Regions from separate parts of the Micromonospora sp. URMC 107 genome, predicted to be linked through region 1. Evidence: riboswitches for the same ligand, from Rfam matches in the RefSeq annotation. Region 1 holds a riboswitch; the other holds the start of a gene.
What was found. A riboswitch is a leader RNA that binds a small molecule or an ion and turns the genes downstream of it on or off. The one in region 1 is predicted to bind thiamine pyrophosphate.

Region 1 (3,395 bases):
GGCGGCGACGAACTCCGGGTCGTGGGTGACGGCGACCAGGCCGTGCCCGGCGTCGCGCAGCTCGGCGAAGAGGTCCACCAGCTCCAGCCAGGTGCGCCGGTCCTGGCCGAAGGTCGGTTCGTCGCAGACGAGCAGGCGGGGGGCGGTGGCCAGGGCGGTCGCCACGCTCAGCCGCCGGGCCTCCCCGCCGGAGAGGGTGTACGGGTTGGCCGCCGCGAGCTTCGTCAACCGCAGCCGGGACAGCAGCCCGTCCACAATGGACCGGATTGCCGCCTCGGGCTGGCCGGTGCGGCGCGGGCCGAGCGCCAGCTCGTCGTAGACCGTGTTGGTGACGAACTGGTGCTCCGGGTCCTGGAAGACCGAGCCGACCCGGCGGGCCAGCGCCGGGGCGCGCCAGCGGTGCGGGGGAGTGCGGGCGCCGTCGCCGGCCAGTGCCGTCGTCGCCGCGACCCGACCGGCTCCGGGCCTGAGCAGGCCACCGAGCAGCAGGGCGAGGGTCGACTTGCCGGCCCCGTTGGGCCCGAGGACGGCGAGCGCCTCGCCCGCGCGTACCGCCAGGTCGACGGCGGCCAGCCGGGGCGGCAGGGCGAGCCGGTCGGCGGTGAGCAGCACGTCGCCGGCCGGCGCGGTCGCGTGGCGGGGCGGTACCGGGCGGCCGGGCACCCAGACGCCCTCGTCGGCGAGCGCGTCGCCGTGCGTGCCGAAGACCGCCTCGGGCGTGCCGTCGGCGCGGACGCCGCCACCCGGTTCGAGCACGACCACCCGGTCGACCAGGGGCAGCGCCTCGGCGACCCGGTGCTCGACCAGGATCAGCGTGGTGTCGGCGTCCAGCGCGCCGGCCACCGCCGCCCGGATCAGCGCCGCGCCGGTCGGGTCGAGGTTGGCGGTCGGCTCGTCGAGCAGCAGCAACCCGGGCCGCAGCGCCAGCACCCCGGCCAGGGCGAGCCGTTGCTGCTCGCCGCCGGAGAGCGCGGCGGTGGGGCGGTCCCGGGGGTACGGGAAGCCGACCCGGATCAGCGCCTCGTCGACGCGGGGCCAGATCTCCCCGGCGGGGACCCCCCGGTTCTCCAGTCCGAACGCCACGTCGTCGCCGCTGCGGGCCATCACGAGCTGGGTCTGCGGGTCCTGGAAGACGATGCCCACCCGTTCCCGGCCCTTGCGGGGGTCGAGCCCGTCGATCTCGACGGTGCCCTCCTGCTCGCCCGAGTCCTCGGGCAGCAGCCCGGCCAGCGCGGCGAGCAGGGTGCTCTTGCCGGCCCCGGAGGGCCCCAGCAGCAGCACCCGCTCGCCGGCCTCGACGCGCAGGTCCACCCCGCGTACGGCCCACGCCCGTCGCCCGGCGTGCCGCCAACCTCATGATCGACCCCATTTCCGTGGTGCGGGTCAGATCGGGGCGCGGTCGCGGGCGGCGGGGAACCGGTCCAGGGCGCCCGTGGTGGCCAGGGCGCGGGTCAGGGCCCAGCCGCCGGCACCGGCGACGACGGTGGCGCTGACGATGGTGAGCAGGGCGTACGGGATCCGGTAGCTGCCCAGGGCGTACTCGCTGTTCCAGACGAAGAAGTCGAACAGCGCCGCGCCGAGGCCGGTCAGCGCGCCGGCGAGCAGCGCGGTGGGCAGCCGGAACGAGCGGTAGCGGAACGCGGCGAAGGCCAGCTCGGCGCCGAGTCCCTGGATCAGGCCCTGGACGATGGTGACGCCGCCCCACTCCGAGCCGAGCAGCGCGGAGACCGTCGCCGCCACCGCCTCGCAGAAGAGCGCCGCGCCGGGCTTGCGGATCACCAGGCCGCCGAGGACGGCCGGGACCAGCCACACGCCGTACATGATCGCCTGGCCGGCCGGGAAGAACGCGAACGCCGGGTCGACGGCCCGCCACAGCAGGCCCCAGGCCCAGAAGATGACGCCGAAGGCCACCGCGATCACCGCGGCGACGACGACGTCGACGGTGCGCCACCGGGTGGTGGTGTTGTTGTCTCGCATGATTGCTCCCAGTCCCGAACGAGAACCAGGAGAAGACGCACGCCGCGCCCGGATGTGCCGGACGTCGACGCGGCTGGAGGTCGACCGAACTCCCTGCGCTGGCATTACCCAGATCAGGTTCGAGGGTCTGCGGGCGGTGCCCGCACTCTCAGCGCTGTGCGCTCCCCTGTCGGATGTGAAGTTGTCGCGCCGACGCTAACACCTTTGAAGATCATCGGGCAAAGTGATCTTTCCGCAGCTCACCTGCGCGTTCGATCGACGCGGTCGATTCCGCCCCGGTACTCTCGGGCGGCCACTGGAGAACCGGCAGAGGGACACGTACGTGACATCCGAGGCTGAGCGCCGCGTGCCGGACGGGCCGCGTCCGGGCGCGGTGGGCGTGGCCGCCCCGGGCGTACGCGAGGAGACGCCGGCGGCGCCCCGCCGCCCGGAGCGGCGGATCGGGTCGGTGGAGGTGCTCGCCGGCCTGCTGATCCTGCTGATCGTCTTCCGCGAGCCGCTCGCCCGCGCCCTCTCCGCGCCCCGGTTGCAGACCTGGACCACCGTCTTCGTCTCGGTCATGGTGCAGGCGGTGCCGTTCCTGGTCTTCGGGGTGCTGCTCTCCGCGGTGATCGCGGTCTTCGTGCCCCGGTCGTTCTGGGCCCGGGCGCTGCCGCGCCATCCCGCGCTCGCGGTGCCGGTGGCCAGCGCGGCCGGCGTGGTGCTGCCCGGCTGCGAGTGCGGGGCGGTGCCGATCGCCGGCTCGCTGATCCGGCGCGGGGTCACCCCCGCCGCCGCCCTGGCGTTCCTGCTCGCCGCCCCGGCGATCAACCCGATCGTGCTCACCGCCACCGCGGTGGCCTTCCCCGACGACCCGGCGATGGTCCTCGGCCGGGCCGTCGCGAGCCTGGTCGTCGCGATGGCCATGGGCTGGCTGTGGCTGCGCCTCGGCCGGGCCGACTGGATCCGGCTGCCGCGCCGGCCGGAGCTGGACGACAGCTCGCGCGGGCGGGCGTTCTGGGGGGCGGTCCGGCACGACGTCACGCACGCCGGCGGGTTCCTGGTGATCGGCGCGGCGGCGGCGGCCACGATCAACGTCGTCGTGCCGGAGCGCTGGTTGCAGACCCTCGCCGACGACCCCGTGCTCTCGGTGCTCGCGCTGGCCGGGCTCGCGGTGCTGCTCTCGCTCTGCTCCGAGGCGGACGCCTTCGTCGCCGCCTCGCTGTCGCAGTTCTCGCTGACCTCCCGACTGGTCTTCCTGGTGGTGGGGCCGATGGTCGACCTCAAGCTCATCTCGATGCAGGCCGGGGTCTTCGGCCGGCGGTTCGCGCTGCGGTTCGCCCCGACCACCTTCGCGGTGGCCGTCGCGGTGGCCGTCGCGACCGGGGCGGTGCTGCTGTGAACCGGCAGGCGCAGGCGGTCGTCCTGCTGCTGCTCGG
Region 2 (3,395 bases), on a different contig from region 1:
ACCACTTCGGTGCCGGAGGCCCGGATCGCGTCCTCCAGCACGCGCAGGTTGGCCGCGCCGCCGGTGCCGAGGATCAGCCGGGACGTGAGGCGCACGCCCCCCAGGTCGAAGCTCACCGCGTCACCCGCCCTGGGCGGCGCTGAGCACCTCGACGCGGTCGCCGTCGCGCAGCGGGGTCGCCGGCCAGCCCGTACGCGGCACCACCTCCCCGTTGACCGCGACGGCGAGGCCGCGCTGCTGGTCGGTGACCGCGCGGACCAGGTCCGCCACGGTCGAGCCGCCGGGCAGGCTGCGCCCGGCGCCGTTCACCGTCAGTTCCACGTGTGCTCCTTCTCGGATGCGGGCGGGCGGGCGGTGGGCCCGGCGGTCGCGGCCGGCGTGAAGCGGGCCGGGGTGAAGGGGGCGAGCATCGGGTCCGCCACGCCCGTGTCGACCAGGTCGGCGATCAGGTCCGCGGTGACCGGGGTGAGCACGATGCCGTGCCGGTGGTGTCCGGTCGCGGCGAGCACGCCGGGCCGGCTGGGCAGCGGGCCGAGGATGGGGGCGTTGTCGGGGGTGCCGGGGCGCAGGCCGGCGAGGGTCTCGACCAGGTCGTACTCGGCCAGCTCGGGCAGCAGGTCGACGGCGGCGCGGAGCAGGCGCAGCACCGCCCCGGCGGACACGTCGGTGTCGGAGCGCTCCTCGACGGTCGCGCCCACCACCACCTCCCCGTCCGCGCGGGGGACGAGGTAGACGTGCTCGCCGTCGGCGTACCCCCGGATGACGTGCCGGAAGCCCGGCGCGCCGCCGCCGGGCGCGCGGAGCCGGACCACCTGCCCCTTCACCGGCCGCACCGGCAGCCCTGTCAGGGCCGCCGCACCGCAGCCGGCCGCGACCACCGTGACCCCGGCGTCCACGTCGGACAGGGCGTGCACGGCGACGGGGACCAGCGTGGCGCCGGCCCGCTCGGCGGCCGTGCGCAGCGCGGGCACGAGCCGGCGCGGGTCGACCTGGTGGTCGGTGGCGGCGAGCGCGCCGCCGCGCACCCGGGGCGCCAGCGCCGGCTCGCGGTCCCGCAGCGCCGAGGGGCGCAGCGGCGTCACCGGCAGCCCGATCCCCTGCTGGTACGCCCACAGCCGGCCCGCCTCGGCCAGGTCGTCGGCGGTGAGCCCGACCATCAGCGTGCCCTCGGTCCGGTAGCCGACGTCGACACCGCTGGCGGCGGTCAGTTCGGCGGCGAACGCCGGCCAGCGGGCGGCGGAGGCGGTCAGCAGCCCGGTCAGCTCGTGCTCGCCGAAGTACGCCTCGGCGACCGGGGCGAGCATCCCGGCGGCGACGTGGGACGCGCCGCGGCCCGGGGCGGGGTCGTGCACGACGACCCGGAGCCCGCGTGCCGCGCAGCGCCAGGCGATCGCCAGCCCGACCGGTCCCGCCCCCACCACGGCGACGTCCGGTCGGGTCAGCACCCCAGGGCTCCCAGCAGCTCCGCCGTCGCCCGGGCCGGGTCGGCCGCCCCGGAGAGCGCCCCCACCACCGCCACCCCGTACGCCCCCGCGGCCACCAGTGCGGGAACCCTGGCGGCGGTCACCCCGCCGATCGCGACGACCGGCACGTCCACGGCGTCGGCGACGGCGCGTACGCCCGCCGGGCCGATCGGCGCCGGCAGCCCCGCCTTGGTGCTGGTGGCGTGGCAGGGGCCCACGCCCAGGTAGCTGGCCCCGGCGGCGACCGCCTCGGCGGCCGTCCCCGGGTCGCGGGCGGTGGCGCCGAGCACGGCGGTCGCGCCGAGCACCCGGCGGGCCGCCCCGACCGGCAGGTCGTCCGCGCCGACGTGCCCACCGGCGGCGCCCACCGCCAGCGCCACGTGCAGCCGGTCGTTCACGAGGCAGGTGGCGTCGTACCGGCCGCAGAGCGCGACCACCCGGCGGGCAAGGTCGTACGCCTCCCGGTCGGTGGCGTCGTCGGTCACCCGGACCTGCACGACCAGTTCCGCGCGGGCCACCGGAAGGGCGGCCCGCAGCACGGCGAGCGGATCCCGCCCGGGTCGGGTGTCGGTGATGAGATGCAGTCGCCCGAGGGACGGCACGGCAACACTCCTCCCTGCGCCGGCATTACCCGGATCAGGTTCGACGGTCGGGGGCTCACAGCCCCCCTCTCAGCCCGGTGTACCGGGCTCCCGTGGGTCACTTGCGGGTGTCACCGTACGACGGATCGCCGGATCCGCCAAGGTCGGGATGCGGATTTCACACCGACCGCCCGAACCCGACGGTCGGGGCGGCGCGTGGCCGTTCCGTCACGCCATGCTGTCCGGATGCCCTCCGCCGCCCGGGTACCGCCCCGGCTCGCCTTCCCGTGGAAGCCGAGGCCCGGCCCCGAGCGGGACACAGCCCGCCGGGCGCACCCTCGTCAGAGGACGGCGCGCAGGGCGTCCAGGTCCTCGTCGGTGGGCTGCCAGGTGCCCGCCTCCGCGTTGGCGCGTACCTGCTCGGGCGTGGTGGCGCCGGCGATCACCGAGGTCACCGCCGGCTGGGCGGCCAGCCCGCCGATCGCCACCTGGAGCATCGACAGGCCCCGCTCGGCGGCGTACGCCTCGATCGCCTCGATGGTGTCCCAGTCGGCGGCGGCGAGTCGCTGGGCGTACCGGCCGCCACCGGCGAGGCGGCTGCCGGCCGGCGGGGCCTCGTTGCGCTTGTACTTGCCGGTGAGCAGCCCGTTGGCCAGCGGGAAGAACGGCAGCAGCCCGAGGCCGAAGCGCTCGCACGCCGGCACCACCTCGGCCTCGACGCCGCGCTCCAGCAGGCTGTAGTGGTTCTGCGCGCTGATGAAGCGGGAGCGGCCGTTCGACGAGGCCACCCAGTCCGCGTCGGCGATCTGCCAGCCGGCGAAGTTGGAGTTTCCCAGGTAGCGGACCTTGCCGGCGCGGACGAGGTCGTCGAGCGCGGCGAGCGTCTCGTCGATCGGGGTGCCCGGGTCGGGCTCGTGCATCTGATACAGGTCGATGTGGTCGGTGCCGAGCCGGCGCAGCGACGCCTCCACCGCCCGGGCGATGTAGCGACGCGCGCCCCGGGCGCCGAAGTCGGGGCCGTTCATGCCGTTCATGTCCATGCCGAACTTGGTGGCCACCACGACGTCGTCGCGTCGGCCCTTGAGCGCCTGGCCCAGCAGCTCCTCGGAGCCGCCCTGCGGCTCCCCGTAGATGTCGGCGGTGTCGAAGAAGTTGATTCCGGCGTCGAGCGCGGCGTCGACCACCGCCCGGGTGCCGTCGAGGTCGAGCTTGCGGCCGAAGTTGTTGCAGCCGATGCCGACCACGGACACCACGAGCCCGGAGTCGCCCAACCGGCGGTAGGTCATCTCAGTCACGAGATCCACCCTATGCCGCCCGGCCCGGCACGCGCGGTGTACCTCGAAGCCGGCAG

Region 2: linked by a shared signal. The riboswitch ahead of thiE (thiamine phosphate synthase) and the one ahead of ACSNN9_RS26100 (ECF transporter S component) in region 1 are both predicted to bind thiamine pyrophosphate.

The regions. Positions count from the first base shown of each region.
Region 1 is NZ_JBPQTK010000175.1:3,269-6,663, reverse strand. It holds gene ACSNN9_RS26105 (ABC transporter ATP-binding protein) at 1-1,311, opposite strand, end outside; gene ACSNN9_RS26100 (ECF transporter S component) at 1,384-1,977, opposite strand; TPP riboswitch at 2,050-2,155, opposite strand; gene ACSNN9_RS26095 (permease) at 2,357-3,358, shown strand; gene ACSNN9_RS26090 (TIGR03943 family putative permease subunit) at 3,355-3,395, shown strand, end outside.
Region 2 is NZ_JBPQTK010000192.1:55-3,449, reverse strand. It holds gene ACSNN9_RS26860 (thiazole synthase) at 1-116, opposite strand, end outside; gene thiS (sulfur carrier protein ThiS) at 121-321, opposite strand; gene thiO (glycine oxidase ThiO) at 312-1,445, opposite strand; gene thiE (thiamine phosphate synthase) at 1,439-2,065, opposite strand; TPP riboswitch at 2,060-2,168, opposite strand; gene ACSNN9_RS26840 (aldo/keto reductase) at 2,386-3,348, opposite strand.